4 regions of the Streptosporangium sp. NPDC002544 genome follow, and region 4 is predicted to be linked to each of the others. Evidence: riboswitches for the same ligand, from Rfam matches in the RefSeq annotation. Region 4 holds a riboswitch; each other region holds the start of a gene.
What was found. Region 4 has a riboswitch for cobalamin ahead of cobN (cobaltochelatase subunit CobN). Riboswitches for the same ligand answer to the same signal wherever they lie in the genome.

Region 1 (7,462 bases), on a different contig from region 4:
TGTCCTTCGCGCCGTCGTCTTGGCTCACAGCTTCCGAGGGCGACCGAGTGGCCGAGGCCTCGCTCGCTCATGCCGGGCGCCAAGCTCCCACCAAGTGGGATCGGTCCAGTGCGGCCGGGCCCGAGTGGAATCCGGTGGGATACCCGGATGACCGGATGCCCGCCGTCGACGATCAGGCTCTCGGCGGAGACCCGCCGGTTCTCGCCGGGATGAGCGGTCCCGGAGCGGGCGGCCGTGCCGAATACGAATCGGTCAGAGTCTTGATCATCGGCGTGGTTCTCTTTGCCTTATATCCGGCAATATCCCCGCTGTACCGTTTATGTCTTTTGGGGGAGCAAATGTCCATTTCCCGCTATCTCGTCACCGCCGCTCTCGCCGCTTCGGCGGTAGCGTTCGCCACGCCGGTCGCGTACGCCGACCCCGTTCCACCCTGGTCCCCCGAGTCGCCGTACTATGATCCCGCCGGCACGCTGACCATCACGAACGGTGGCCGCACGGAGACCTGGACCTGGGAGCCCGGCCACCAGAGCTACCGGAGCACCGAGAGCAACTCCGGGTCGATCGAGCGGGACGGGTAGCCGCCGGCAGGCCCGCCGAATCCGGAAAGCGCGCGTGGGCCGCGTACGACTTCCGATCACACGGTGGCCGTCCGCCGGTCCGCGCGGGTGTCGCTCGCCGGTGCCGCGATCGCCCTGGGAATTCGGTCGTATATGGTTTGTCAGTAAAGATCCACAGTTTTATGGAATTCCCATATCCTTCCCAAAGGCGATGAAGGACGAGGGTATGGGCGAGCAAGAAGATGTTCCAGCGGGTGTCGACCCGAACACCCCAAGTGTCGCTCGAATGTACGACTACTACCTCGGAGGCAAGGACAACTTCGCCTCCGACCGGGCGGCCGCGGAACAGTTCATGCGGGTGGTGCCCGGTATCCGCGAGATGACCCGGGCGAACCGGGCGTTCCTCTCGCGAGTCGTCGATCTGCTCGTGCGCCAGGGCGTGCGGCAGTTCCTCGACATCGGGTCGGGACTGCCGACGCAGGACAACGTGCACCAGGTCGCCCATCGCATCGCGCCCGACACCCGGGTGGTCTATGTCGACAACGACCCCATCGTCCTGGTGCACGGCCGTGCGCTCCTGGAGGACAACCACCTCACCTCTGTCGTCCAGGGCGACATGCGGGAACCCGAGAAGCTCCTGACGGACCCGCAGATCGAGAGCGCCGTCGACTTCACCCAGCCCGTCGCGGTGCTGCTGATTTCGATGCTGCACTTCATTCCCGACGACGCCCTGGTCGCTCACATCATCACCACGATCCGCGAACGGCTGGCCCCGGGTAGCCATCTGATCGTCACGCACGCCTTCGAGGCCAACGTCAGCGCCGAGGTGCACGAGGCCGGGCAGCAGGTCTACCGCTCGACCAGCGCGGGGGCGCTCACCTCGCGCGGCCCGGAACAGCTGGCCGAGCTGCTGAGTGGAATGGAGCTGCTGGAGCCGGGGATCGTCCCGGTCGAGGCGTGGCGCTCCGAGTACAACGAGTACGGAGAGAAGATCACCGTCGACTTCACCAAGCCGGGCATCCTCGGCGTCGTCGGACGTAGCTGACCACCTCCAGGCGAACTGGACTGGGAAGGCGCGAAACGAAGAGCGTCAGCCAGGGGGGTGGGTTGGTGGCCGGCGGGCCGGCAACAGGACGCAGTCACCGCACATGCCGCCGCCGGGCAGGCGGTAGTACAGGCAGCAGCTGCGACGGACGAAGAAGGGACGGCCGGGTACGGGCTCGGTCAGTTCGCCGGTGCCGCGCAGGAGATCCCGGTCCAGTAGTTCGCGGCCCAGCCGCACGGCCTTCGCGGTGAGGTCGGGCCGTCGGTGGGTGAAGGCGCCGATGGTTCCGGCCAGTGCGGAGGCCGCATTGCCCCACAACAGCCCCGGCGCGATCTTCACGATCCGCCGGACCGCCTCCGCGAGCGGTTCCAGCATCTCGGCCATGATGCTGCGGTAGACCGGTTCGGCGATCCGCGCGGGGTCGCGGACGCCCCAGCCGGACAGCCGGGTGGCTCGCAGCGGCAGCGGGTCGGGGGCCGGCCGCCAGTACAGGTGCTCGGGGGCCAGGTCGATGAGCAGGTCGTGCGCGACCACGGCGCCGATGGACGGTGACCACAGGCGGGCGGCCAGGCCCTGGAACAGGATCGAGGCGGCCACCCGATGCTCGGTGGTGCCCAGCCGTCCGGCCATGTCGTGGATTCTCGCCTCCAGGACGCCCGGAGCCGTCCACAGATCGGTGAACGGTCGCCATCCGGCCTCGGCCTCGCCTGTCTCGATCCCGAAGTAGCCGCCGATGGCGCGGACGTCGGCGACCGCGCCGGCGACCACGGCCGGGGCGGCGGGCAGCAGTCCGGGCGGAGCACCGGCGGGTGAGTCGCACGGCATGGCAACCGCCTTCCTCTCTTGGGGAGTTCCGCCCCAATTTCGCTGAGGAGGCGACGGCGTGAGTCTCCTGGCTCTCGGGTCCAAGCTCGCCCGGCCTTCCCACCCGTACCCGGGCAGTGGCGATGTCGGGGTCCGCTCGCCGATCACAGTGGCGGGACCGCGCCGGGTTCACACCGGCTTCCTCGTTCCGCCGTCACCTTCGCTGTCATGGTCGCACGGCCCGCATGATTCGCGGTGGGAGGGCCTGCCCAAGGAGGCCACCGCTTCCGGCGGCGCGCTTTTCACCGCGTACCGGCGATACCTCGCCGAACTCGCGATCATGCTGTGACCGGCGGCCCCGCACCCCGAGGGCGAAACAAGTTCAATGACCCACAACCGGGTCGCAAGTCCTCATCGCTACCGTGATCGCCGATCACATCTTGTTGGCGGCAAGGAGAAAACCAGGGTGGCAGCAGTGGATTCCGTGCTTCGGACCGCTCGGCGGCGGATGAACACGTACCTGCGCGAGGGATCTGACACGTTGGACCTGTCGGGTCTCGGCCTGCTCCGGGTTCCCGAGGAGGTGGCCGAGCTTCCCGGTCTGCGGGTGCTGCGCCTGAGATCCAACTGGTTGACCGAGCTTCCCCGGTTCCTGACCGACCTGCCCGCGCTGACCGAGCTCAACCTCGGGGGCAACCGTGAGCTGACCGCCCTGCCCGAATGGATCGGCGAGCTGACCGGACTGATCCACCTCAATGTCTCGGTGACCGGACTGTGCCACCTCCCCGACTCGATGCGCGAGCTCACCGGTCTCACGGAACTCGACCTGAGCAACCTCCATGACCTGGAGGAGGTGCCCGAGTGGATCGGCGACTTCACCCGGCTCGCCAGGCTCCGCATGTGGTACGCCGGGCCGGCCTGTTTCCCGGCGTCGATGGCCCGTCTCACCGCCCTCACCTGGTTGGACCTGACATACAGCCGACCCGCCGACCTCTCTCCGTGGCTGGGCGAGCTGACCGCTCTGGAGCGTCTCGATATGGGATGCGTCCCACTGACCGGCCTGCCGGAGTCGATCGGGAACCTCACCGCCCTCACCTCTCTCGGCCTGTGGAACACCGGGCTGACCGAGCTACCGGAGTCGATCGGCAAACTCACCGCCCTCAGGTCCCTCAGCCTGGGCAAGAACAAGCTGACCGCCCTTCCCACGTCGATGCGGGCCCTCACCCCCCTGACCAAGCTCGATCTGCAGGGAAACCGGCTGGCCGAGCTGCCGGAATGGCTGGGTGAGCTGACCGCGCTCACCGAACTGCGCCTGGACCGCAACGACCCCAGGCCCCAGGTTCCGGCCTCGCTGCGAGCACTCGCGCGAACCCGTCCGGAATGGCGCCGCTTCCTGGCCAGCCGCACCCGCTGAGCCTCTCCGAATCAGGTGCGGTGGCAGTGGCAGGGACAGCGCGTTGAGGCCGCTGCCTGAGCCTGGCACAGAGAGGGGGCACAGCGATTTCCGCCGTCGGAAGGTCAGGAGAGGCGGCCGACGTAGGCGAGGGCCTGCTTCAGCAGGGTGCCCTGACCGCCGAGCATCTCCTGTTGCACCAGCGGTGACGAGGCCTCCTCGGGAGTGAACCAGACAAGGTCGAGGGCGTCCTGCCGGGGGCGGCAGTCACCCACGACCGGGACGACGTAGGCGAGGGAGACCGCGTGCTGCCGGGGGTCGTGGTAGGGCGTGACGCCCTGCGTCGGGAAGTACTCGGCGATGGTGAACGGCTGCGGAGAGGCGGGGATGTTGGGCAGTGCCGTCGGGCCGAGGTCCTTCTCCAGATGGCGGATGAGCGCGTCGCGGACTCGCTCGTGGTGCAGCACCCGGCCGGAGACGAGGGCGCGGCTGACCGTCCCGTCCGCTCCGATGCGCAGCAGCAGGCCGACATGCGTGACCACTCCGGCCTCGTCGACTCGCACCGGCACGGCGTCGACGTAGAGGATCGGCATTCGTGCGCGGGTCGACTCCAGCTCTTCGGGAGAGAGCCAGCCGGGCGTGGTTTCGGTCATTTCGGTCATTGATCGATCGTACTTCGCGGTGGGCTCGGAAACGCGTTCTTCCCCGGCGACCTGCCGAAAGTCAGGGCCGGCGGGGCGCCGCCCGGCCTCGCTCGCGGTACGCCGGTCGTGGAGTCGATGCTCGCGATATCGCCAGGCGTACCGGCTTCTCGCCATGCCGAACGCGCCGCCGTCCACCGCGCGCAGACCCTGTTCATCACCGCTCCGATCCGGCTCTTATGATTCACCGCAGAACCGGCATAGACCTCTTGGAAAGTGAACCGGTCGTTGGGAATGTTCATCTCGGTGAAATGCTCAGGCCGCTATCGTGAAGACGTCGCGTGAGCGAGAGAAGGTGGTGAGATGGCCAGGCATGAATGGAACCCCGATCTGGGCGGCGGTCAGAATGAAAGCACTGGGCGTCGAATTGCCAGGGCGCGTAAACGCAGAGGGCTCACCCAAACCGGCCTGGCGGCCAGGGCCAATGTTTCCCGCAGCCTGATCGCGCAGGTCGAGGCGGGTCATAAACCGGCCACCCCCTCGCTTGTGGCGGCTGTGGCAAGGGCCTGCGGGGTCGATGCCGCCGAGATCAACGGCCAGCCCTACCGAGGGTCCGACAGACGCACCGACGCGGTGCACGCGGCGATGCCCGCCATCAGGCGCGCTGTCACCTACGCCGACATCTCCCCGGAGCTGGAGGTCCCTCCCCGGTCACTTGATGAGCTCGCCAAGGAACTGGTCAAACTCCAGAAGCTGCAGGGGGCCGCCGCCCATGTCAGGCTCGGTGGGCGCCTGCCGTCGGCCATCGAGGAGCTGACGGTCCACGCGGTCGAGTCGGACGCTCCGAGGGCGTGGCGCCTGCTGAACCACGCGTACGCCATAGCGGTGTCCCTGACCCGCCGCCTGGGCTACAACGACCTGGCGCAGGTCGCCGTCGAGCGGGCCGGGACCGCCGCGCTGCGCGCCGACGACCCGCACCTGCGGCACCTGGTCTCGCTGTCGCGGGCGCTGCTGCTGCTCACCCTGGGGTCCGGTGACATCGCGCTGACCATGGTGAGGCGGGCGGCGGGCGAGGTGGACCGGTCAGATCCGGCAGGACTGCAGGTTTACGGCTCCCTCCAGTTTCGCGCGGCCGTCTCCGCCGCCCGGCTGGGGCACGAGTCGGACGCCTGGGAGCACCACGGCCTCGCGGCGGAAACAGCCGCCCGCATCGACTCGCGAACCCGGCCAGACCCGTACGGGCTGCAGGTGAATCCCGTCAACGCGGTGATTCACGGATGTGTGGTGGCGACGGAACTCGGTGACTACGACAGTGCGATTCGCCTGGACTCGGGTTTCATCCCGCCTGCCAGGTTGTACGCCGAACGTAGGGCACATCACGAGATAGACATGTCCAGGGCACATCTGTGGCTCAGGGATCACGACAGAGCACTCAGCCGAGTTCTCAACGCCGAGCGAATCGCCCCCCAGATGACACGATTCCACCCTACGGCGAGAGAGATCGTCAGGCAGCTCGGCACCTATTACCGCACCGTCCCCGAGCGGTTACGCGGCCTGGAAAGTCGAATGGCCTTCTAGATTTACCCGGGAGAATTGTTCACGGGAAACTGTGAACACTGCAGGTGGTCATGTTCCGTAAGGTCGCGATGATGGTGAGCATCGCGCTTCTCGCCATCCGAATCCGATGATTCCGACCTTGGAGGACGGGTGACACGGCGTGCGGTACGGGCTGGATATCGGGAAATGATCGACGAGGCGACGGCGAACCGGCACGACCGGGCGCTGGCGGTCGTTCAGCGACTCCTGGTCGAGCGGGGAATCCGCGCCCACCGCCATCACACGATCAGCCTGGGTTTCGCCGACCGTACGGACGCTCCCACCTGGCCCGGACTATCCGCTCCCCGCTCGTGGACAAAGCGGCATCCGCCCGAACTGGTCGTGATCGACTCCCAGGGCAGGCGCGACGCCACGGTGACGATAGGCCCACGCTCGGGCTGCTACCTGGTGTCCGTCCGCGACGGCCCCGACCTGCAGGCTTTCAGGCAGGAGCAGCCCCAGAACGTCGTGCACCTGATCATCGCGACCCGGCGGGTGCCGGCCTGTCCCCTGCCGGCCAGGGAAGAAGGGGTTGGTTGACGACCAACACCTGGCCGCTCCGACACATCGCGCCCGGGTGGAGCGACAGATCCCCCATCCGGGGGACAGGTCAGTGGGTGACGGGACGGACGTGCCGTCGGCGCCGCGCCCGCCACTAGACTTGAGCCTGTGGACGACGAGCCCGAGGTAGAGATCGGTGCACCGCTCCCCGCCACCGCCTACACGGTTCTGGGCGTCCTGTCGATCCTCGACGAGGAGCTGTCCGCCGCCGAGATCAAGGTCCGGTGCGACTACACGCTGCGCTGGTTCTACTGGTCCCCCGCCATCAGCCACATCCGCCGGGAGCTGCGGAGACTGGGGGACCTGGGGCTGGTGACCGAGCGCGAGGTGACGATCGGCAGGGTCAGGCGGAGCACCCTGTACCAGACCACGGAGCGCGGTGAGGAAGTGCTCCGGCAGTGGGTCTCAAGCCCGCCGGTCGACGAGCCGGTGATGCTGAAGAACCCCGCGCTGCTCCGGGTCTACCTCGGCAGGTTCACCGAGCCCTACGAGCTCGTCAAGATCCTCGATGACCGGCTGGAGCAGCTGGAGGAGCAGATCAAGGACCTCGTCTGGGGCAAGAGGCGCAGCCACGAGCTCGGCCTCGACGAGGAGGAGCGTGTCCAGTACGGGACCGCGATCGGCGACTACCTGCTGCGCGCCGCCCACTTCGAGTACGGCAACGTGCGCCAGCTGCGCGATCGCATCGCCGACTACGACCCCGACCATCCGGAGCTGAAGGTCACCCGCCCGAAGGGCCTGCTCCGGCGCCGCCTGCGCCAGCACGACGCGCCACCGGAGGACCTGCCCGACGAGTGACACGGCGGAGACGCCTGCGGGCACGCCGGAGCCACCGATCTCGCCGAGGCGGTCGGTGGCGGCGGTG
Region 2 (7,462 bases), on a different contig from region 4:
TTGAGATTGCGGCTCAGGGCGGGGTCGCCGGACATGGCGATGCCAAGCTCGCGTCGTACGAAACTGCCGGCGCCGTCGGCGGCGATGACATAGGCGGTACGGAGGGTCGATGTCTGTCCGTCGGCGTCGCGCAGCCACGCGGTCACCCCCCGCTCGTCCTGCTCCAACGCGATCAGTTCCTGGCCGAAGTGCACCCAGCCGGGGCCGAGCGACTCGGCGTGCTCACGCAGCAGCGGCTCCAGCACGTCTTGGGAGCAGACCGCGGTGAAGGCAGGGCTGAAGGCCGCCCGCGCCGGGTCGGGCAGGTTGCTGTTACGGATGTGATCGGCGCAAGTCAGGGAGGTGCCGAAGAAGAAGTGCAGGCTCTCCTCGCGGGGCACTCCGGCCGCCAGCACGGCCTCCTCCAGGCCGTAGCGGCGCAGCACCTCCATGGTGCGGACGCTGAGCGCCCGCCCCTTGGGGAAGGCCGAGGTGGCCGCATGCCGCTCGACGAGCAGCGAGGGCACACCGAACCCGGACAGCGCGATCGACGCGCACAGGCCGACCGGTCCGCCGCCGACGATGAGCACGGGAACGTCCACGTGCCTCCTTCCAGAAAAAGGGGTGGCGGGGCGGCTCGTACGGAACCGCCCCGCACGATCGGTCAGCCCAGGGCCGCGGCCAGCGCGTCGGCGTTGGCCCGGTACACGGCGAGCAGATCCAGCCCCTGGTCGGGGAAGTCGTTGATGACCACACGCTTGGCCTCGACACCCGCAAGGGCGTCCCCGCCGGGCATGGCGGAGTTGTCGAGCACCAATTGGGGCTTCTTGCCGGCCAGCTCGGAGATCTGGTCGGCGGTGGGCGGCTGCGGGCCGAACACCCCGGCGGGCTGGGCGCCGGCCAGGTCGGCGGCCCAGGCCACGAACGCCTGCGAGACGATCACCCGCGCGGTGCCCTTGGTGGCAGCGGTGACCTTCTCCTTCAACGCGGTGTACTCGGTGTCGAAGGCCGCGGTCCACGCCTCGGCGGCCTGGGCGGTGCCGAACTCACCGCCCAGGCGCCGCACCTCGGCCTTGACCTTGTCGGGGGCGTTGTCCAGGGAGACCTCGATCAGCTTGGCCTTGGACCCGGCGGCCTCCTTGAGCTTGCCGGCGAAGCCCTCGAAGGCGGCGTACAGCACCACGTCGGCCTCGGCCACTTTCGCCAAATCCGACGGCTTGGGGTCGTAGTCGGCGGCGTGGTGCACGCCGGGTGGGACGATCACCGTGATGTCGGTCGCGCCCGCGGCCTTGGCGAACCCCGCCTCCCAGGTGGAGGCGGCGACCACCTTCAAGCCGCCGGGCGAGGCGGAGGGAGCGGCCGAGGAGGCATCTTCGGTGTTTCCGCAGGCGGCCATGGTCAGAGCGGCGACGGCCGCCAGGGCGGCGAGACGGAATCGGCGCAAGATGATCATTTCGTGAGGATCCTTTCCGGGATCGAATAGAGAAGGACGGTGCAGATCCCGCCGACCAGCACCAGCACCGGGCCTGGTGGGAAGTCGAAGAGCAAGGCGAGGCAGAAGCCGCCCAGGTTGAAAGCAGTCCCACGATGAACACTCCGACGATCGGCAGCGCCACCGAACCGAGCAGCAGCGCCACCAGGGCCAGCCGGACCGAGGGAATCTCCAGCAGCGTCCAGATCGAGTTCACCGGACCTCCCGCAGCCGCCCGGCGGCCATCTCGGCCACCCGCCCGCATGCCTGGGCGACCACCCGGTCATGGGTGACCACCACCACGCTCACCGCCAGCCCGGCCAGCACGCCGGCGACCTGCTCCTGACCGGCGAAGTCCAGGGCCGCGGTCGGCTCGTCGGCCAGCACCAGTCCCGCCCCGGCCGCGACCTGTCCCAGCGCCCGCGCCAGATAGGCGCGCTGCAGCTGGCCACCCGACAGGGTGGCGAGCGGGCGCTCCAGCAGGGCGGCCACCCCCAGGTCCTCGGCCGCGGCGAACGCCCGCTCGGCGTGTCCGCCGCTGGCCAGCAGCTCGCGCACCAGCAGTGGGAAGCGTCCGGCCGCTTGGCGCTGCGGGATCCAGGCGACCTCGGAGCGGCGGCGGGCCCAGTCGGCCGGCGTGCGCGCCCGCCGTCCCGAGACCTCGATCACCCCGGAGACCTCGCGATGCAGTCCGAGCAGCGCGCGCAGCAGCGTGCTCTTGCCCGAGCCGTTGGTGCCGGTGATGGCCAGATGCTCGCCGGGGGCGAGCGCCAGGTCGACGGCGTTCACCGCGAGGAGCCTGCCGTGCCGGCAGCTCACGGCGGACAGGCGTAGACCGGCGGCGCTCGCCGGGGAATCGGAGAGGGGAATGGGGACGGGCATGGGCGTACTCCGGTTGGGGGTAGAGGCACGGCGGCAGCCGGGCGGACCGGTCCGCCCGGGAGGGCATCGTGAGGAGACGGGACCGCCCGTGGGGGGCAGCCCGTGAAGGGGGAGCGGCTCAGCCGCGGATCGGCAGTGGCGGGGCCCGCCCGCTGAGCGCGTACCGCAGTAACGCGGATCGCAGCAGCGGCGGGGCGGGGGAGCTCGTGAGCCATGGACGGGCGGGTGCGGCCGTCTGGCCGCACCGGACCCTCAGCAGCCGGCACAGCCGGACGGCGAGGCGGCGCAGCACCGCCCAGAGCGCGGCCTCGCCACGAGCCAGCCACAGCGCGGCCAGCGCTCCCGCCCAGCCGTGCGTCACCACCATGCCCAGCCCGGGGACCAACCCCGAATGCGCGTGCCCGCCGGCCTCGGCCAGCGGCGCGATGAGGTGAACCGTGGAGAAGAGCAGGTGCAGCGCCACCTGCGTGCCTGCCAGCAACGGCCAGATCACGCCCAGGCCGCGCTCGCCGCCGGTCGCGGGCAGCGCCGCCAGGAACGCCAGCGCCAAGGCGCACGCCGCCGCCGGTGCGGAGACGACGCCCCCGCCGGACACGTGTGCGAGCACGCCGAGCCCCAGGCACACCACGGCGAAGGCCGCGGCGCGGGCGAGACGTAACGTCAGGTGCGCGGGCATGGCCGGCGGATCACTCCGCGCCGCCGGGACGGCCTCGGCGAGAGGCCTGCAACCAGATGCCCGCGCCGATGGCCACGATCGCGGCGAGTGCGACCCAGATCCAGCCCGGCAGGCTCCCGGCGTTCTCCTGCTCGCCGGTGGCGGAAACGGGGCCAGGCGAAACGGGCTGCGCGACCACCGGTGCGGACGCTGAAGCCGTCGGCTCCGGCACCGGTGTGGTCGCGACGGTCGATGCGGCCTTCGCGGGCGGTGTCGCCGGGGCGGTCACGGTGAAGGGAGTCTCCCCCTCGATCGGGTGGCCGTCGGAGGAGACCACCCGCCAGGCGATCACATAGTCACCCGGGGCCAGGGGCGCCGGAACATCGGAGGTGACCGTGTCACCTGCGACCTTCGCTTTGCCGATGTCGATGATCGTGTCGCTCGCCGTGCGCAGCGCGACCGCCGGGAAGCGGACCTGAGAGCTGAACTCCAGCTTGATCCGTTCGACGGCGGAGACCTTGGCATCCTTGGCGGGAGAGCTGCTCTTGAGGCGGTCGTGGGCGAGCGCGGCGGGTGCGCCGAGCAGGACGAATATGGCGCAACACAGGGCGGTGACAACGGTCGTGCGGACAGATCGTGGCAGGGACGCCATCGTGGACTCCAGAAGGAACCTCCGGCCGTGCCCTCGGCACGGACCGGCGAAACGGAAGGAACGCCTCCAGTGAAAAAAGGAGGGCGTCTGGTCACGGGGGCACGCCGCCCTCCGGACCCTTCCTTCAGGTCCTTCAGCCGGCGTGTCGCGGTATGGGCGGGCCGCGCCGCCGCAGCACCGGCAGGATTTCCCAGCCGCCGTACGGCCGGACATCGGCGGCCGGAACGGCCCGCCACACCGGCGGCGTCACCTCGGCGGGGACGGCGAACAACAGCCGGATCAGCGGCCTCGGCCCGCCGTACAGGCGGATCATCAGCCACAGGGCGCTCTCGCCGCGGTGCAGCCACCATCCGGTGCCCAGCGCCACTGCGAGATGGATCACCGTCATGCCCAGGCCGGAATGGCCGTGCTCAGCGGAGAACATCGCCTGCGGTGCGGGCGCGGCGCGATTGAACAGCTCATGCAGCAGGATCTGCGCGCCGGTGGTCGCGCCGAGCACGACCTCCACACCGCGCTCGCGCCCGTTGAGCGCGTACGCCACGCAAAAGGCGATCAGTGCGCCCAGAACGGCCAGGTGCGGCGGGATCAGGCCGCCCCCGGCCAGCGCGTGGCCGCCCGCGGAGACCACGAGGCACATCGTCGCGAAGACGATGGCTCGTGGCACGCGCAGCGCCGACGCCGTAGGGGTCACAAAGGACATCCTGTCAGCCGGGTGGCTCGCCGAGAAGACCGGGACAGCGGATCATGCCTCAGGCCGTCGCGGCCGGGTGCGTGAATCTCATACCCGGGCACACGTGGGAACGGCTCCCGCCGTTCACCCGAAACGCGGGACGGTCATGCGAAGAGCGCCTCGTGTTCCACGGCGGCCGTGCGTGTGGAGCCGGATCGCGTGCCGCCCGGGACCGCACGCACGGTACGCGCGGCGGTCCCGGACGCCGTTGCAACGATCATTGAACGAGCCGGTCGAGGTCTTGTCGTTAATGGTGGTTGTGCGAACATGGTCGGCGTAGGCGACGGCGGAACGAGGAAACCGGTGTGAATCCGGTGCGGTCCCGCCACTGTGATCGGCGAGTGAATCCCGAACAGGCCACTGCCCGCGTGCGGGTGGGAAGGCCGGGAGGAGCATCGACCCGAGAGCCAGGAGACTCACGCTGTCGCCTCCTCACGAAATGGGGCGGATCTCCCCAAGAGTGGTGCTGGGCGTACGGGTGCCCGCAGGGGTGGAGTCACTGGCCCGTCAGCTGTACCCGGACCGTTTCGCGTGACCCGGATCGCTCCATCTCTGAGCGGCGATGAGCCGCGCCGGGTGGCGCCGTTGGGGGAGCGACAGCCGGCGGCCGAGTCGTTAAGATCTCAGACGTGGATGGTTCGCCCGCCTCCTCCGGGAGGCAGGCGTCGTAAGAGGGAACCCGGTGGGAATCCGGGACTGCCCCGCAGCGGTAAGCAGGAACGACCGCCGTCATGAGCACTGGGCCTATGCCTGGGAAGCGACGGCCAGTAGGTCATGCCTCAGGCATGGTGCCCGCGAGTCCGAAGACCTGCCTCCACCCGCGCGCCACTCGGCGCGTGGTGGTCCGCGGCCTCGTGGGAGGGCCTGGGACGCGCTCGCCGGGGGCTCGCTCCGCGTGCGCTTCTTTCTCCTGCCTGGCCGCATGCTGGCGAGACGAGGGAAGTTGCCATGAGGACGACCATTTTGGGCTATCCGCGCATCGGCGCGCATCGGGAGCTCAAATTCGCCACCGAGGATTTCTGGGCCGGCAAGATCGGTGCCGACGAGCTGGAGGCGACCGCCGCATCGCTGCGCGGCTCGGTCTGGACCGAACTGCGTGACGCGGGCCTCGACACGATCCCGTCGAACACGTTCTCGTTCTACGACCAGGTGCTCGACACCACGGTCATGGTCGACGCCGTGCCCGGGCGTTATCGGAGCCTCGCCGGGCTCGACCGGTATTTCGCCATGGCGCGAGGCACCGCCGAGCTTCCGCCGCTGGAGATGACCAAGTGGTTTGACACCAACTACCACTACATCGTCCCCGAGTTGGCGCTGGACACCCGGTTCCAGCTGGCCGGCGGCTCGGCCGCCAAACCCATGGCCGAGTATCTGGAGGCCAGGAAGCTGGGAATCGAGACGCGGCCCGTGCTCGTCGGTCCGCTCACGTATCTCCTGCTGGCCAAGCCCACGCCGAACTCGCCTGAGGAATTCACCCCGCTCGACCTGCTGGACTCCCTGGTGGAAACCTATGCCGAGCTGCTGGAACGGCTGGCGGGCGCGGGCGCGCAGTGGGTGCAGTTCGACGAGCCGGTCCTGGCCCGAGACCTCGGAGCCCGGGAGATCGACGCGCTCGGGCGGGCATACCGGCGGCTTGGCAGCCTGCCCAGCCGTCCGAAGATCCTGCTCGCCACGTACTTCGGCGCCGTCACCGCGGAGTCGCTGCGGGTGATCGCCTCCACCGAGGTCGAGGCGATCGGGCTCGACTTCGTCGCCGGGCCCGGCAACCTGGACGCGGTGGCCTCGGCCAGCGGGCTGGCCCGCAAGACCGTGGTCGCCGGCGTGGTCGACGGCAGGAACGTGTGGCGCGCCGACCTGGCACGGGTGAAGTCGACCTACGCGGTCCTGCTCGGGTTCGCCGACAAGGTGGAGCTGAGCAGTTCCTGTTCGCTGCTGCACGTCCCGGTCGACCTCGACAGCGAGACGGCGCTGGACCCGGCGGTCCGGGCGCGGCTGGCGTTCGCCCGGCAGAAGGTCGCCGAGCTGGTCGGTCTCGCCGCCGACCTGCGGTCGGAGGATCCGTCGGCCGCGCCGCTCCCCGTCGTACCGGCCGACCCCGACGTCCGGGCCCGGCTGGAGGCTCTCGGTGACGCGCAGCGGGCCGATCGGGCGGTCCGGTTCGCGGCACAGCGGGCCAAGCTGGGGCTGCCCGAGCTGGCCACGACGACGATCGGCTCGTTCCCGCAGACCGCGCAGATCCGCAAAGCCCGCGCCGACCACAAGGCGGGACGGACCGACGAGAACGCCTACGTCGAGGCGATGCGCGCCGAGATCGCCCGCGTGATCAAGCTTCAGGAAGAGCTCGGACTGGACGTGCTCGTCCACGGCGAGCCCGAGCGCAACGACATGGTCCAGTACTTCGCCGAGCAGCTCGATGGCTACGCCGCCACCGACTACGGCTGGGTTCAGTCCTACGGCTCCCGCTGCGTGCGCCCGCCGATCCTGCATGGCGACCTCTCCCGCCCCAAGCCGATGACGGTGGAGTGGACCGCCTATGCCCAGTCCCTCACACCCAAGCCGGTCAAGGGCATGCTCACCGGGCCGGTGACGATGCTGGCCTGGTCATTCGTCCGCGACGACCAGCCCTTGGCGCAGACCGCTCGCCAGGTCGCCCTCGCGCTCCGTGACGAGATCACAGATTTGGAGGCCGCCGGGATCGGGATCATCCAGGTGGACGAGCCGGCACTGCGCGAGCTCCTGCCGCTCCGCAAGGCCGACCAGGAGGTCTATCTGGCCTGGGCGGTCCGGGCGTTCCGGCTGGCCACCTCCGGCGCCGCCGACTCCACCCAGATCCACACCCACATGTGCTATTCGGAGTTCGGCGAGATCATCAGCCCGATCGCCGACCTGGACGCCGACGTCACCAGCGTCGAGGCCGCCCGCTCCCACATGGAGCTGTTGCCCTACCTGACCGAGGTCGGCTACGCCAACGGCATCGGTCCCGGCGTCTACGACATCCACTCGCCGCGTGTCCCGACCGCCGAAGAGATCGAGGACAACCTGCGCAACGCCCTCCAGGCCGTCCCGGCTGACCGTTTGTGGGTCAACCCTGAC
Region 3 (7,462 bases), on a different contig from region 4:
CGTCGCAGTACTCGGGGTTCTCCAGGGAGCAGGCGACGGCCTGGGGGTCGAGGACGGGGACGGGGACCTCCCCGGCCACCGGTGCCGCCACGGTGGCCTGCGCGATCCGGGTGGCCGGGCGCGAGCGCAGGTAGTAGGTGGTCTTCAGGCCCGACTTCCAGGCGTAGGCGTACATCGAGGAGAGCTTGCCGATGGTCGGCGTGGCCATGAACAGGTTCAGCGACTGCGACTGGTCGATGTACGGGGTGCGTGCGGCGGCCAGGTCGATCAGCGCCTTCTGCGGCAGCTCCCAGGCGGTCCGGTAGAGCAGCTTCAGGTCGGCGGGGATCTCGGGAATGTCCTGAACGGAGCCGTCGGCGCGCTTGATCGCGTCACGGATCCGCGAGGTCCACAGCCCCCGGGCCCGCAGGTCGGCGACGAGATAGCGGTTGACCTGGAGGAACTCACCCGAGAGGGTCTCGCGCTTGAAGATGTTGGAGACCTGCGGCTCGATGCACTCGTAGCAACCGGCGATGGAGGCGATCGTGGCCGTGGGCGCGATCGCGATCATCAGCGAGTTACGCAGCCCCGTTCCGGCGATCCGCTCCCTGAGCTCCGTCCACGCGGCCGACGTCGCGGCCCCGTAGTGGTCGGGGTGGAGCACCCCGGCGGCGGCCCTGGTCTCCCGGTACGAGGGGTGGCGGCCCCGCTCCACGGCCAGATCCGAGGAGGTCCGGTAGGCGGCCAGCGCGATCTCCTCGGAGATCCGGGTGGACAGCTCCAGCGCCCGCGGCGAGTCGAACGGCAGCCGCAGCGTGAACAGCACGTCGGCCAGGCCCATCACGCCGAGCCCGATCGGGCGCCACCTCTGGTTGGCGGCCCGGGCCTCGGGGGTCGGGTAGAAGCCCAGGTCGATGGTGCGGTCGAGGAACCGCACGGCGGTGCGGACCGTCGCGCGCAGCCGCGCCCAGTCGATGCCCTCTCCGGAGTCCCCGGACAGGTGGGCGGCCAGGTTGATCGAGCCGAGGTTGCAGACCGCGGTCTCGGCGTCGCTGGTGACCTCGAGGATCTCGGTGCAGAGGTTCGACAGATGGATGACGTTTTCCGGCCTGGCCGTCTGGTTGGAGGTCCGGTTGGCCGCGTCCTTGAAGGTCATCCAGCCGTTGCCGGTCTGGGCGAGCGTACGCATCATCCGGCCGTACAGGGTGCGGGCGGGGAGCTGCGCGGTGAACCGGCCCTCGGCCTCGGCGGCCCGGTAGGCGTCGTCGAACGCGGCGCCGTACAGGTCGGTGAGGTGCGGGACCTCCTTGGGGTCGAACAGTGACCACACGCCGTCGGCCTCGACCCGGCGCATGAACTCGTCGGGGATCCAGTTGGCCAGGTTCAGGTTGTGCGTGCGGCGGGCCTCCTCGCCGGTGTTGTCGCGCAGTTCGAGGAACTCCTCGATGTCGGCGTGCCAGGGCTCCAGGTAGACGCAGGCCGCGCCCTTGCGGCGGCCGCCCTGGTTGACCGCGGCGACGCTTGCGTCCAGGGTGCGCAGCCAGGGCACGATGCCGTTGGAATGGCCGTTGGTACCGCGGATCAGCGAGCCCCGCGAGCGGATCCGGCTCCAGGCGATCCCGATGCCCCCGGCGTACTTCGACAGCCGCGCGACCTGCCCGTAGCGCTCGTAGATGGCCTCCAGCTCGTCGCGGGGCGAGTCGAGCAGGAAGCACGAGGAGAGCTGGGGCCTGCGCGAGCCGGAGTTGAACAGCGTGGGCGAACTGGGCAGGTAGGACAGGGTGGCCATGAGCGCGTACAACTCGGCGGCCTCCTCGACGGTCTCGGACAGGCCGCAGGCCACCCGGAGGAAGAAGTGCTGCGGGCGCTCCAGCACCTTGCGGGTGCGCGGGTGACGCAGCAGGTAGCGGTCGTAGACGGTACGCAGCCCGAAGTACTCGAATCTGGCGTCGGCGTCCGGCTCGATGAGCGCGTCCAGGACCCCGGCGTGGGCGGCCACGAACTCCGCGAGCCCGTCGGCGATCAGCCCCGCCTCGTGCGTCGCGGCGACCGACTCGGAGAAGTCGCGGACGCCGTGCTCGGCGGCCTCGTCGGCGATCAGCTCGGCCAGCAGCGCGGCGGCGACCCTGGAGTTCTCGGGGTCGGTGATCACCCGGGCCGCCGCCTCGTCGATGGCCAGCCTGCGATCGACCGGCGCGTTCCCGGCGTTCTCCGCCACGGTTCCCGCCGCGATCCCTGCTGCGGTCTCTGCCAAGGCCTGTGTCACGTGGTGTTCCTCGCTCGCTCTGACTTCCCCGTACGGCTCCGCCGGAGGGGCACGCGTCCGCGAGCGATCCCGGGCACGCCGGACCGCCTCGTTCCGCGGGCCCTCCCACGAGGCCCTGGACAATCACGTCACCGGCAGGTCTTCGGACTCACGGGCGCCCTGCGCATGCCTACCGGCCGTCGCTTCCCGGGCATGGTTCACCCAGTGCTCACATGACGGCTTTCGTTCCCGTTCACCGCTGCGGGGCAGTCCCGGAATCTCACCGGGTTCCCTCTTGCCTCGCCCCTCCCGGGGCGAACCAGCAACGAGCAGGATCCTACATCTAGGGGCGTCTGACGCAACTACCCCAACAAGTTGTGTCGGAGGACTTCAGTAGCCCGAGCTCGTGAAGCACCCCGCGGGTGCGGGCCGTCTCGGTGAAGAGCCACTGGCGGAAGTCGTCGCCGCTGAGGTAGACCCGGCTCCATCCATTGGCCGCACACAGGGCGCGCCAGCGCGGCGCGGCGTCGATCCTGTCACACAGGGCGATCGCGGCGTCCCGGTCCGTCTGGCTCATGCCCTTGGGTCCCAGCAGGCCGCACCAGTCGCTGTACTCCAGCCGGACCTCGACCTCCAGGAGCGTCGGCGCGTCGATCCCGTCGAGCCGGCTGCCCGAGGAGACCACCAAGGGACGCAGGCGGCCCGCGGTGATCTCGGGCCGCAGGGCGCGGGCCGACCCCAGCAGGGCCGCCACCCGTCCGACCTGGAGTGCCTCGGCGGCATCCTCGGCGCCGAGGAACCCCGCGTACTCCAGCAACCGGGCGTCCACCCCGAGGCACTTGCCGATCATGCCGTAGAGCACGTGGTCGGAACCGCCCTCCGGCCGGCCGCCGACCGTCAGCACCGCCGGGTTGCGGCGCAGCTCCGCGGCGAAGTCCTCGAAGGTGCGCAGGCGGGAGTCCGAGGGGACGACCAGGACCGTCCAGTCGCCGACCAGGCGGGCGAGAGGGGTGGCGGCGTCCACCACCGCGGCGGTGTTGGCGATCTCCGCGGCCGTCACCATCGGCATCGCGGTGACGAGCAGCGTGCCCTCGTGCGTGAACGAGCCGCGTACGGCGCCGAACGCGTCACGCGGGATGGAACCCAGGGCTCCCGGCCGCCCGACGGCCATGGCGGAGCGCGCCAGTCCCGACAGGACCAGGACGGAGGCGAGCCTGCCCGCGATGCCGTCCCAGCCGTGGCCGTCGGCGGTGGGTTCGAGGATGCTCAGGCGGCCCACGGCCGATTCGGCGGAATCACCGTTCAGGTCGCAGCCCGCGACGACCATGGCACCCGCCACCAGCGCGAAAAACCTCCTACGGCGCATAAGCGCCCCTTCCCCCAAGAACCCCCTATACCATAGGTTACCCTCTTATCACTATCTGTTACAGACCGGGGCGGCCACCACCGGCGGCCGCCCCGGGAGCCGTCTCATTCCACCGTGACGCTCTTGGCCAGGTTGCGGGGCTTGTCGACGTCCCGCCCCAGTGCCACGGCGGCATGGTAGGCGAAGAGCTGAAGCGGGATCGACAGCAGGATCGGGTCCAGCTCGGTCTCGTTCCTGGGCACCACGACGCAGTCGTCGGCCAGCTTGGGGCCGGTCGTGCGGTGACCGACCATGAGCACCCGGCCGCCCCGGGCGCGGATCTCACCCAGCGTGGTGAGGTTCTTGTCCAGCAGCTCGTCGTCGGGGACGATCGCCACGGTCGGCATGTCCGGGCCGATCAGCGCCAGCGGCCCGTGCTTGAGCTCGCTGGCCGGGTACGCCTCGGCGTGCACGTAGGAGATCTCCTTGAGCTTCTGCGCGCCCTCGCGGGCCACCGGATATCCCCGGACCCGGCCCACGAACATCATGCTCGGCGCCTCGGCGTACTTCTGCGCCAGCTCCTTGAGCCGCGGCTCCAGCGTCAGGATCTCCTTGATCTGGTCCGGCAGCCTCCGCAGGCCCTCGCAGATCCGGCGGCCGTCGGCGGGGGACAGGTCACGCACCCGGCCGAGGTGCAGCGCGAGCAGCGCGAAGGCCACGGCTGTCGAGGTGAACGCCTTCGTGCTCGCCACCGAGACCTCGGGCCCCGCGTGCAGGTAGAGGCCGCCGTCGCACTCACGGGCGATCGCGCTGCCCACGGTGTTGACGATGCCGAGCACCCGGCCGCCCTTGCGCTTGAGCTCCTGGACGGCGGCGAGGGTGTCGTAGGTCTCCCCCGACTGGCTGATCGCCACATACAGGGTGTCCGCCTCCACCACCGGGCTGCGGTAACGGAACTCGCTGGCCGGCTCCGCGTCGGCCGGGATGCGCGCCAGCTCCTCGATGAGCTGCGCGCCGATCTGGCCCGAGTAGTACGCGGAACCACAGCCGATGATCTTCACCCGGCGGAACGAGCGGGTCTCCCGCGCGTCCATGTTGAGGCCCCCCAGGTGGGCGATGTGGAAGCGGTCGTCCAGACGCCCGCGAAGCGTCCTGGCCACGGTGTCGGGCTGCTCGGAGATCTCCTTGAGCAGGTAGTGCTCGTAACCGCCCGTGTCGTAGTGCCCCGCCTCCCAGTCGACGGTCAGCGTCTCCTTGGCCGTCTCCCGCGCGTCGCTGGCGAAGGTGTTGAACCCGTCCGCCTTGAGCACGGCGATCTCGCCGTCCTCCAGGTGGACCACCTGGCGGGTGTAGCGGACCAGCGCGGCGACGTCCGACGCGGCGAACATCTCCTTCTCACCGATGCCCAGCACGATGGGGCTTCCGTTGCGGGCCACCACCACCTCGCCGGGGCGCTCAGAGTCGATCACCGCGATGCCGTACGTGCCGACGACCCGCTTGAGCGCGGTCCTGACGGCCTCCTCCAGGGAGTCGGCCTCCTTGACCGTACGGGCGATCAGGTGCGAGAGCACCTCGGTGTCTGTCTCCGACAGGAAGATCGCGCCGTCGGCCTCCAGCTTGGCGCGCAGCTCGTCGGCGTTCTCGATGATGCCGTTGTGCACGACGGCGATGCGCTCGTCGGCGGACAGATGAGGGTGGGCGTTGACGTCACTGGGCGCTCCGTGGGTGGCCCAGCGGGTGTGGCCGATGCCCAGCCCGCCCTTGAACCGCGCGGGCACGACCGCCGCCAGGTCGGCCACCCGGCCCTTGACCTTGCGCATCTTCAGACCCTTGTTGGAGACCACCACCCCGGCCGAGTCATAGCCCCGGTACTCAAGACGCTGCAGACCCTCCAGCAGGATGGGGGCCGCGTCCTTGGGCCCTACATAGGCCACGATTCCACACATATATAACCCGTTCCTTATCCATAGACGATCCGGCGCAGCTGGCGCAGGGAGAGTTCAGGTGCCGCGACACGGCGTACCGCCAGCTCGGCGGCCAGCCTGGGGAAGATCTCGTCATTGACCAGCCCTCTCCCCTTGAGCTCCCCGTGACGCCGCCTGACGAACTCCTCAAGAGGTTCGGAGAAGTAGGCCAGCACGTCGGCGACGACTCGCGCCGCTTCGCCCGGGCCGAGGGCGCTCGTCCGGGTCAGGTGAGTGATCAGATCCTCATAGGGATGCCGTGTCGTGGGCACAGAGCAGGACCATACGCATCCGGGAGAGAGCACACCAAGTTTTCTGCCCGATTCCGGGCAGGGAATCTCCACAATGCCGCAACCCCGCCACAACGCGCGACAGTCGGCAATCTCTGATAACTCTAAGTAGCCATCAGAGGGGGAGGAACCATCATGCGCCGCCTGCCGGGGATCACCGTCGTCGCCACTCTCGCCGTACTGGTCTCGGCCGTCCCAGCACAGGCGGCACACCCGGGGGATCAGGTGACACGGCCCCGGAAGCGCCCGGCATCCACCACGACCGCGACCTCCCCCGGCGCTGTCGCCGGCACGCCGCCATCGGCGGGAACGGGTGCGCGGTCCGGCAGGCAGGCCGCCTTCGCGAAGGCGGCGCGGACGTACGGGGTGCCGGAGAGCGTGCTGCTCGCGGTCTCCTACCTGGAGTCCCGCTGGGAGGGCCACCGCGGCCTGCCCAGCGTCTCCGCCGGCTACGGCCCGATGCATCTGGTCGACGGCCGGGCCAGGCCGGGCCGGCCGCACGGCGTCGGCGAGGACCCGCGCGGCGACGAGACCCGGCCGCGCGTGATCGCTCTTCCGCCCGTCGCGCCGGCCCCGCCCCAGGACACCCTGCGACGGGCCTCGGAACTGACCGGCCTGCCCCTCCGCCGACTGCGCGAGGACCCCTCCGCCAACATCATGGGCGGTGCCGCGCTGCTCGCCGACTACCGGCGCCGCACCGGCGGGAGCCCCGGCGCCGGCCCGGCGGGCTGGTACGACGCGGTGGCCCGCTATCCCGGCGTACCGGAAGAGGGCACCGTGGGAACGGAGGCGGCACGGTCCTTCGCCGACGAGGTCTACGCGACGATCCAGGCCGGTGCCGCGCGGGTGACCGACGACGGCGAACGGGTGGTGCTGCCCGCGACGCCGGGACTTTCCGCGCCGCGGGCGCCACTCCCCGAACCGCCCGTTCCGATGGCACAGCGCCGCGCGCACGGCCCCACCCCCACCCCCGCACCCGCGCCCGTCACGGACATCGTCGTGAAACCCGCGACGGAGCCTGCCACGAAGATCGCCGCCGTGCTCGCCGCGGCCCCCTCCCCCCTGCCCACGGCGAGACCCGCGGTGGCCCCCACAGCGAAACCCACAATGAAACCCACAATGAAACCCACAGCGAAACCCACGGCGGCCCTCGCGGCGGCTCCCGTCGCGGAAGTCACTGCGGGGGCCACCGCGAGGGCCATTGCGGGAACCACTGCGGGAACCACTGCGGGGCCCGACTGCCCGAGGAACGTCTCCTGCGAGTGGCTCCCCGCCGTCTACCGGCGGCTCAAGGGCGGCGGCTACGGCAACCACGACCGCTCCGACGGCCCTCGGAAGATCGACTACATCGTGATCCACGACGGCGAGACGAGCTACGACGCGATGACCCGCCTGGTCAAGGACCCCGAATACCTGAGCTGGCACTTCACCATCCGCTCCAGCGACGGCCACATCGCCCAGCACCTACGGGCCAGGGACATCGGCTGGCACGCCGGAAACTGGTACGTCAACTCCCGCTCCATCGGCCTGGAGCACGAGGGCTACCTGGCCAGGGGCGGATCCTGGTTCACCGAGGCGATGTACCGGGCCTCGGCCAGACTGGTACGCCACCTCGCGGCCAAGTACGACGTCCCTCTCG
Region 4 (7,462 bases):
CCATGGCCGCGATCGAGGCGTGCTCGTCCAGCAGCTGCTCCAGCCGGGCGATGTCGCCGTAGGTCTCCGCGCGGGCCATCGGCGGCACCAGATGATCGACCAGTACGGCGTGCGCCCGCCGCTTGGCCTGCGTGCCCTCACCGGGGTCGTTCACCAGGAACGGGTAGACCAGCGGCAGGTCGCCGAGCGCCGCGTCGGGGCCGCAGGAGGCCGACATCCCCGCCGACTTGCCGGGCAGCCACTCCAGGTTGCCGTGCTTGCCGACGTGCACGATCGCGTGCGCGCCGAAGTCGTCGGCCAGCCACCGGTAGGCGGCCAGATAGTGGTGGCTCGGCGGCAGGTCGGGGTCGTGGTAGATGGCGACCGGGTTATCCCCGAAGCCGCGCGGCGGCTGGACCATCACCACGAGGTTGCCCGCGCGCAGCGCGGCCAGCACGATCTCACCGTCGGGATCGCGGCTCCGGTCGACGAACAATTCGCCCGGCGGCGGCCCCCAGTGCGCCTCGATGCCGTGCCGCAGGTCCTCGGGCAGCGTCTCGAACCACGCCCGGTAGCGCGCGGCCGGGATCCGTACCGGGTTCGCGGCCAGTTGCTCCTCGGTGAGCCAGTTCCGGTCCTGGCCGCCCGCCGCGATCAGCGCGTGGATCAGCGCGTCGCCGTCCCGCTCCGCCACGCCGGGGAAACCGTCTCCGAGGTCGTACCCGGCCTCCGTCATGGCCGTGAGCAGCCTGACCACGCTGGCGGGGGTGTCCAGGCCGACCGCGTTGCCGATCCTGGAGTGCTTGGTCGGGTACGCCGACAGCATCACCGCGATCCGCCGTTCCGGTGCTCGGACGTGCCGGAGCAGGCCGTGCCGTACCGCGATGCCGGCCACCCGCGAGGCCCGCTCGGGATCGGCCACGTACACGGTCAGGCCCTCGTCGTCGACCTCCTTGAAGGAGAACGGCACGGTGATGATCCGCCCGTCGAACTCGGGGATCGCCACCTGGGAGGCCGCGTCGAGCGGGGACAGGCCGTCGTCGTTCTCCCGCCAGGCGTCCCTTCCCGTGGTCAGGCAGAGGCCCTGCAGGATCGGCACGTCCAGCTCGGCGAGCGCGCCGACGTCCCACGCGGAGTCGTCCCCGCCCGCAGAGGCGGTCGCCGGGCGGGTGCCCCCGGCGGCGAGCACGGTGACCACCAGGGCGTCCGCGGCCCGGAGCGTGTCGAACAGGTCGGGCTCGGCGCTGCGCAGGGAACCGCAGTAGACGGGCAGGGCCTGGCCGCCCGCCTCCTCGATGGCCAGGCAGAGCGTCTCGACGAAGGCGGTGTTGCCCGCGACGTGGTGCGCGCGGTAGTAGAGCACGCCGATGACAGGGCCCTCGGTGCGTCGCGCGACACGTTCGAGGGGGCCCCAGCTCGGGGTGGGCGCGGGCGGTGCGAAGCCGTACCCGGTGAGCAGCACCGTGTCGGAGAGGAAGGCGTGCAGCTGGGCCAGGTTCGCCGGACCGCCGTGCGCGAGGTAGGCGTGCGCCTCGGCGCAGACCCCGCCGGGCACCGTGGACAGCTCCATCAGCTCGGCGTCGGGGGCCTGCTCGCCACCGAGGATCACGACGGGCCGCCGGTCGGCGAGCAGCGCGTCCAGCCCGTCCTGCCATGCCCTGCGCCCGCCGAGCAGTCGCACGACCACGAGGTCCGTGCCCTCGGTCAGCGCGGGCAGGTCCTCGGCGGACAGCCGCGCCGGGTTGCCGAGCCGGTAGTTCGCGCCGCTCGTCCGCGCGCTGAGCAGGTCGGTGTCGGAGGTCGACAGCAGCAGGACGGCAGGCGGCGCGGGTGGCACGGCCGATCGCGGGGTGGGCGGCACGGAACGCATGCAGAAGTCCTCCCTCGGGGTCCTCGCCCCGGGTCGTCGTCATCGCGACGGCAGGAGTCTCCTGGCTCCCGGATCAACGCTCACCCCGGCCTTCCCGTCCGTTGCCGGACCGTGGCCTTCGGTGGGGTTCGCTCCCCGGTTACAGTGGCGGGACCGCGCCGGTTTCACACCGGCTTCCTCCCTGCGCCGTCGCCTAGGTCACACTATGCCAGGCGGACATCCGTAAAGAAATGGGAGCTACCATCCACTGCGTGTCAATAACCGACCCTCCCGGAAGAACCCGGGCCGACGCGTGTCCCGGAGCGCTCCAGGTGCACGCCGCGGCCGACGGCGGCCTGGCGCGGATCCGGGTTCCCGGCGGGGCGCTCACGGCGCGTCAGCTCCGCGTGGTCGCCGCCGCCGCCCGGGAGCTCGGATCCGGCGTGATCGAGCTGACCTCCCGGGCGAACCTCCAGGTACGCGGCCTCCCGCCGCAGGACGGCGAGTCCCTTCCCGTCGTGCACCCGGCACGCGACGACACGCGCGTTCCGGACGACGACCGGCGGCTTTCCCCGGCATCCGACTTCGCCGTGCGGCTGGCCGCCGCCGGGCTGCTGCCGTCGGCCACGCATGAGCGGGTACGCAACATCGTGGCCTCACCCCTGGCCGGGCGGGCACCCGCGAGCCTGCTCGACGTCCGTCCGCTCGTGTCCGAGCTGGACGGGGAACTCCGCGCCCGGCCCGCGCTCGCCGACCTGCCCGGCCGGTTCCTCTTCGCGCTCGACGACGGCTCGGGCGACATGGCGGCTCTCGGCGCGGACGTCACGCTGCTGCCGGTCGATCCGCTGGACGCCTCGGCGGACGTCTCCGAGGTGGCGCTGCTGCTCGCCGGTGCCGACCTGGGGCTGCGCGCCCCCGTCTCCTCCGCCGTCACCGGCATGCTCGCGGTCGCCGAGGCGTTCCTGGCCGAGCGCGCCGAGCAGGGGTCGGGCGCGTGGCGGCTCGCCGAGCTGACCGACGGTCCGGGGCGGGTCTCGGCCCGTGTGCTCAGGGCGGAGCCGGCCCTTCGCCGGGCCGCCCCCGTGGTACGGCGGGAGCGGACGATGGACGGCGGCGCGGCCGGGGTCGTCATGCAGCGTGACGGAAGGTCGGCCCTCATCGTTCTCGCCGCGCTCGGACGGCTGTCGGCGGCCCAGCTGGAGGCGCTCGCCCAGGCGGCCGAGCACGGCGGGGGAGAGGTCCGGGTGACGCCGTGGCGGACGATCGTCGTCCCCGACCTGCCGGCGCCGGAGGTCGATGGCCGGCGGGCGGCGCTCACGGCCGCGGGCCTGGTCAGCGACCCGGCGTCGCCGTGGCTGGGCCTGACCGCCTGCGCAGGCCGGCCCGGATGCGCCAAGGCCCTCGCCGACGTGCACGCCGACGTCCACGCGGGTGCGCGGGCGAACGACGGCACCGGTTCCGAGTTCGATGCGGACGGTCCTGACGACGTCCACCCCTCGCGGGGCCGCACCCGTGCGCTCCCCGTGCACTGGTCGGGCTGCGAGCGGCGGTGCGGACGCCCGCGCGGCCGGGTCGTGGACGTGGTCGCGACCGGAGACGGATACCGCGTCGAGGCGGACGGCGTGAGCCGTACGTTCGCCGACGCCGAGCAGACGAGCGCCGCGGTGGCGGCGACCAGAGAGGGAAAGTGATCGACTACATCAGGGACGGGGCGGAGATCTACCGCCGCTCCTTCGCCACCATCCGCGCGGAGACGGACCTCGGCGGCATGCCGCCGGGCGTCGCCCAGGTCGCGGTTCGCATGGTGCACGCCTGCGGCATGGTCGACCTCGTCGACGACCTCGCGTGGTCGCCGGGAGTCGTCACGGCGGCGCGCGAGGCGCTGCGCGACGGCGCGCCCGTGCTGTGCGACGCCATGATGGTCGCCTCCGGCGTCACCAGGCGACGGCTGCCGAAGGCGAACGAGGTGATCTGCACACTCGGCGACCCGCGGGTCCCGGAGCTGGCGCTGCGGCTGGGCACCACCCGCAGCGCCGCGGCGCTGGAGTTGTGGCGCGACCGGCTCGACGGCGCGGTGGTCGCGATCGGCAACGCGCCGACCGCGCTGTTCCGCCTGCTCGAACTGGTCGAGGAGGGTGCCGGACGCCCGGCCGCGGTGCTGGGCGTGCCGGTCGGCTTCATCGGGGCCGCGGAGTCGAAGCTGGCCCTGGCCGAGCACCCGGCCGGACTCGACCACCTGGTGGTGCACGGACGCAGGGGCGGCAGCGCGATGGCGGCGGCCGCCGTCAACGCGATCGCGAGCGAGGAGGAGTGAGCGGGTTGAGCGGGGATCTCGGGTGCCTGTACGGGGTCGGGCTCGCGGTGGCGGCGGTTGCCGTCAATGCGATCGCGGGTGAGGAGGAGTGAGCGGGTTGAGCGGGGATCTCGGGTGCCTGTACGGGGTCGGGCTGGGGCCGGGAGACCCGGAGCTGGTGACGGTGAAGGCGGCCAGGCTGCTCGGCGCGGCCGACGTGATCGCCTACCACAGCGCCCGGCACGGGCGGAGCATCGCCAGGTCGGTGGCCCTGCCCTACCTGCGGGGAGACCAGGTCGAGGAGGCGCTGATCTATCCGGTGACCACCGAGACCACCGACCACCCCGGCGGATACCAGGGCGCGCTCGACGACTTCTACGCCGACTGTGCCGTGCGGCTGGCCGCGCACCTGGACGCCGGGCGCGACGTGGTGGTGCTCTGCGAGGGCGACCCGCTCTTCTACGGCTCCTACATGCACATGCACAAGCGGCTCGCGCACCGGTACCCGACCGAGGTGGTGCCGGGGGTGACCTCGATCAGCGGGGCCGCCGCGGTGCTCGGCCGCCCGCTGGTCGAGCGGGACGAGACGCTGACCGTGCTGCCCGGCACGCTCCCGGCGGACGTGCTGGCCGAGCGGCTGGCCGCCGCCGACTCGGCCGCGGTGCTGAAACTCGGCAGGACCTTCGAGAAGGTCCGCGCCGCCTTCGCCGAGGCCGGTCGCCTCGACGACGCCTGGTACATCGAGCGGGCCACCACCGGTAAACAGCGCATCGAGCCGCTGGCGGACGTCGACCCCGAGTCGGTCCCCTACTTCTCCCTCGCGCTGCTGCCCAGCCCGCTCACGCCGTTCTCCGCGAAGGCCGTGGCCGACCGCGAGGAGCAGGCCGGAGACGAGCGGCGCGGCGAAGTCGTCGTGGTGGGGCTCGGCCCCGCGGGGCGACCGTGGCTGACCCCCGAGGTGCAGGACGCCCTCGCCCGGGCCGACGAACTGATCGGCTACGGCCCCTACCTCGACCGGGTGCCGCCCAACCCGCGCCAGCGCCGCCACCCCACGGACAACCGGGTCGAGGCCGAGCGCGCCGCGCACGCGCTGGAGCTGGCCGCCGCCGGATCACGGGTGGCCGTGGTCTCCTCGGGCGATCCGGGGGTGTTCGCCATGGCCAGCGCGGTGCTCGAGGTCGCGTCCGAGCCGAGGTTCGCCGACGTCGAGGTACGCGTGCTGCCCGGCCTGACCGCCGCCCAGGCGGTGGCCAGTCGCGCCGGGGCTCCGCTGGGCCACGACTTCTGCGTGCTGTCGCTGTCCGACCTGCTCAAACCGTGGGAGGTCATCGCGGACCGGATCACCGCCGCGGCACGGGCCGACCTGGTGCTGGCGATCTACAATCCGGCCTCGCGGAGCCGGACCTGGCAGGTGGCCGCCATGCGCGACCTGCTGCTCGAACACCGTTCCCCGCACACGCCCGTCGTCATCGGGCGGGATGTCGGCGGCCCGGCGGAGAGCGTGCGCGTCGTGGAGCTGGCCGACCTCGACCCCGCCGAGATCGACATGCGCTGCCTGCTGATCGTGGGCTCGTCCACCACCCGGCTCACCGAACGCGGCGGACGGCCCGTCGTCTACACCCCGCGCCGCTATCTGGCCTGAGCCTCCACCCAGGCCGCGGCGGCCTCGGCGGTGTCCACCAGCGGGACACCGCCGGGGAGCGGCGGCCGCCGTACGATGACCACCGGAATCCCCAGCTCCCGCGCGGCGGCCAGCTTGGCGGTGGTCATCTCGCCGCCGCTGTCCTTGGTCACCAGCACCTCGACGCGGTGCTCGCGCATCAGCTCCAGCTCTCTGCGCAGGGTGTACGGCCCCCGGGAGAGCACGACCACCGTCCGGCCGGGCAGCGGCGGGGTGGGCGGATCGACGGACCTGGCCAGGAACCACAGGTCAAGGCCGGTGAACGCGGCCAGGCTGCGGCGGCCGGTGGTGAGGAAGACCCGCCTCCCCAGCTCGGGCAGCAGGTGGGCGGCGGCCTCAAGCGTGGGCACCCAGCGCCAGTCGTCGTCCGGACCCTGGCGCCAGCCGGGACGGCGCAGCACCAGCAGCGGCACCCCGGTGCCGGCGGAGGCCGCGACGGCCGAGGCGGTCATCCGCCGGGCGAACGGGTGGGTGGCGTCGACGACCAGGTCGATCGCGTGCTCCCGCAGCCAGTCGGCGAGCCCCTCGGGGCCGCCGAATCCACCCTCGCGCACCTCGCCGACCGGGAGCCTGGGGTTGGCGACCCGTCCCGCCAGTGAGGACACCACGTGCAGGTCCGCCCGCCCGTCCAGCCGGGCGGCCAGTGCCCTGGCCTCCGCGGTCCCTCCCAGGATCAGCAGGCGTCTCATCTCGCTCCCGCCGGTCGATCCCGGCACCTGTCCGCCGAGTAGAGGTGGCTGTCGGGGAACGCCGAGGCCGTCAGCACCCGCCCGACCACGATCACCGCCGTCCGCAGCACCCCGGCGGCCCTGACCCGCTCGGCGATGTCGGCCAGGGTGCCCCGCAGGATCACCTCGTCGTCCCTGCTCGCCCGGGCCACCACCGCGACCGGGCAGTCGGCGCCGTAGGCGGGGAGCAGTTCCGTGACGACCGCCTCGATCCGCTGCACGGCCAGGTGCAGCACCATGGTCGCCCGGCTCGCGCCGAGCGTGGCCAGGTCCTCGCCCTCCGGCATCGGCGTGGCACGCGCGGACGTACGGGTGAGGATGATGGACTGCCCGACTCCCGGCACGGTGAGCTCCCGCTTCAGCGAGGCCGCCGCGGCGGCGAAGGCCGGGACGCCCGGCACCACGTCATACGGGATGCCGAGCGCGTCCAGCCGCCGCATCTGCTCGGCCATCGCGCTGAAGACGGAGGGGTCGCCCGAGTGCAGCCGGGCGACGTTCAGCCCGGCCGCGTGCGCGCCGGCCATCTCGGCGACGATCTCATCGAGGGTGAGCCCGGCGGTGTCCACCAGCCGTGCCCCGGGCGGGCAGTCGTCCAGCAGCTCGCGCGGCACCAGCGACCCGGCGTACAGGCACACCGGGGACGAGGCGATCACCCGCAGGCCGCGCACCGTGACGAGGTCGGCGGCTCCGGGGCCCGCTCCGACGAAACACACCCTGGCCGTCAAGACTCCTCCTCCTTGACCGATGACCAGACGGTCACCGGCATCATCGTCCGCCAGCCGGTGAAGCCGCCGACCGGGGCGGCGCGGCCGACCGCGAGGCGCACCAGGTCTCCGCCGTGCCTGCCGTACCAGTCGGCCACGACCGCCTCGGACTCCAGGGTCACCGCGTTGACCACCAGCCTGCCGCCCGGCCTGAGCGCCGCCCAGCAG

Region 1: another riboswitch for cobalamin. It lies ahead of ABT061_RS43090 ((2Fe-2S)-binding protein); the one in region 4 lies ahead of cobN (cobaltochelatase subunit CobN).
Region 2: another riboswitch for cobalamin. It lies ahead of metE (5-methyltetrahydropteroyltriglutamate--homocysteine S-methyltransferase); the one in region 4 lies ahead of cobN (cobaltochelatase subunit CobN).
Region 3: another riboswitch for cobalamin. It lies ahead of ABT061_RS20710 (ribonucleoside-diphosphate reductase subunit alpha); the one in region 4 lies ahead of cobN (cobaltochelatase subunit CobN).

Annotation. Positions count from the first base shown of each region.
Region 1 is NZ_JBEOWJ010000046.1:41,011-48,472, reverse strand. It holds gene ABT061_RS43100 (hypothetical protein) at 339-578, shown strand; gene ABT061_RS43095 (SAM-dependent methyltransferase) at 784-1,602, shown strand; gene ABT061_RS43090 ((2Fe-2S)-binding protein) at 1,648-2,427, opposite strand; cobalamin riboswitch at 2,466-2,643, opposite strand; gene ABT061_RS43085 (leucine-rich repeat domain-containing protein) at 2,882-3,820, shown strand; gene ABT061_RS43080 (NUDIX hydrolase family protein) at 3,925-4,461, opposite strand; partial or broken gene ABT061_RS48490 (helix-turn-helix domain-containing protein) at 4,804-5,019, shown strand; gene ABT061_RS43070 (hypothetical protein) at 6,148-6,576, shown strand; gene ABT061_RS43065 (hypothetical protein) at 6,706-7,395, shown strand.
Region 2 is NZ_JBEOWJ010000017.1:96,810-104,271, reverse strand. It holds gene ABT061_RS25410 (FAD-dependent monooxygenase) at 1-581, opposite strand, end outside; gene ABT061_RS25405 (metal ABC transporter solute-binding protein, Zn/Mn family) at 644-1,432, opposite strand; gene ABT061_RS25400 (metal ABC transporter ATP-binding protein) at 1,664-2,332, opposite strand; gene ABT061_RS25395 (MFS transporter) at 2,451-3,008, opposite strand; gene ABT061_RS25390 (copper resistance CopC family protein) at 3,019-3,639, opposite strand; gene ABT061_RS25385 (hypothetical protein) at 3,773-4,330, opposite strand; cobalamin riboswitch at 4,621-4,807, shown strand; cobalamin riboswitch at 4,986-5,199, shown strand; gene metE (5-methyltetrahydropteroyltriglutamate--homocysteine S-methyltransferase) at 5,318-7,462, shown strand, end outside.
Region 3 is NZ_JBEOWJ010000012.1:227,842-235,303, forward strand. It holds gene ABT061_RS20710 (ribonucleoside-diphosphate reductase subunit alpha) at 1-2,245, opposite strand, end outside; cobalamin riboswitch at 2,362-2,563, opposite strand; gene ABT061_RS20715 (tripartite tricarboxylate transporter substrate-binding protein) at 2,568-3,590, opposite strand; gene glmS (glutamine--fructose-6-phosphate transaminase (isomerizing)) at 3,695-5,503, opposite strand; gene ABT061_RS20725 (hypothetical protein) at 5,530-5,805, opposite strand; gene ABT061_RS20730 (N-acetylmuramoyl-L-alanine amidase) at 5,959-7,462, shown strand, end outside.
Region 4 is NZ_JBEOWJ010000018.1:39,912-47,373, reverse strand. It holds gene cobN (cobaltochelatase subunit CobN) at 1-1,849, opposite strand, end outside; cobalamin riboswitch at 1,885-2,086, opposite strand; gene ABT061_RS26140 (ferredoxin-like domain-containing protein) at 2,101-3,519, shown strand; gene ABT061_RS26135 (precorrin-8X methylmutase) at 3,516-4,142, shown strand; gene ABT061_RS26130 (precorrin-2 C(20)-methyltransferase) at 4,240-5,763, shown strand; gene ABT061_RS26125 (cobalt-precorrin-6A reductase) at 5,751-6,491, opposite strand; gene cobM (precorrin-4 C(11)-methyltransferase) at 6,488-7,255, opposite strand; partial or broken gene cbiT (precorrin-6Y C5,15-methyltransferase (decarboxylating) subunit CbiT) at 7,252-7,462, opposite strand, start outside.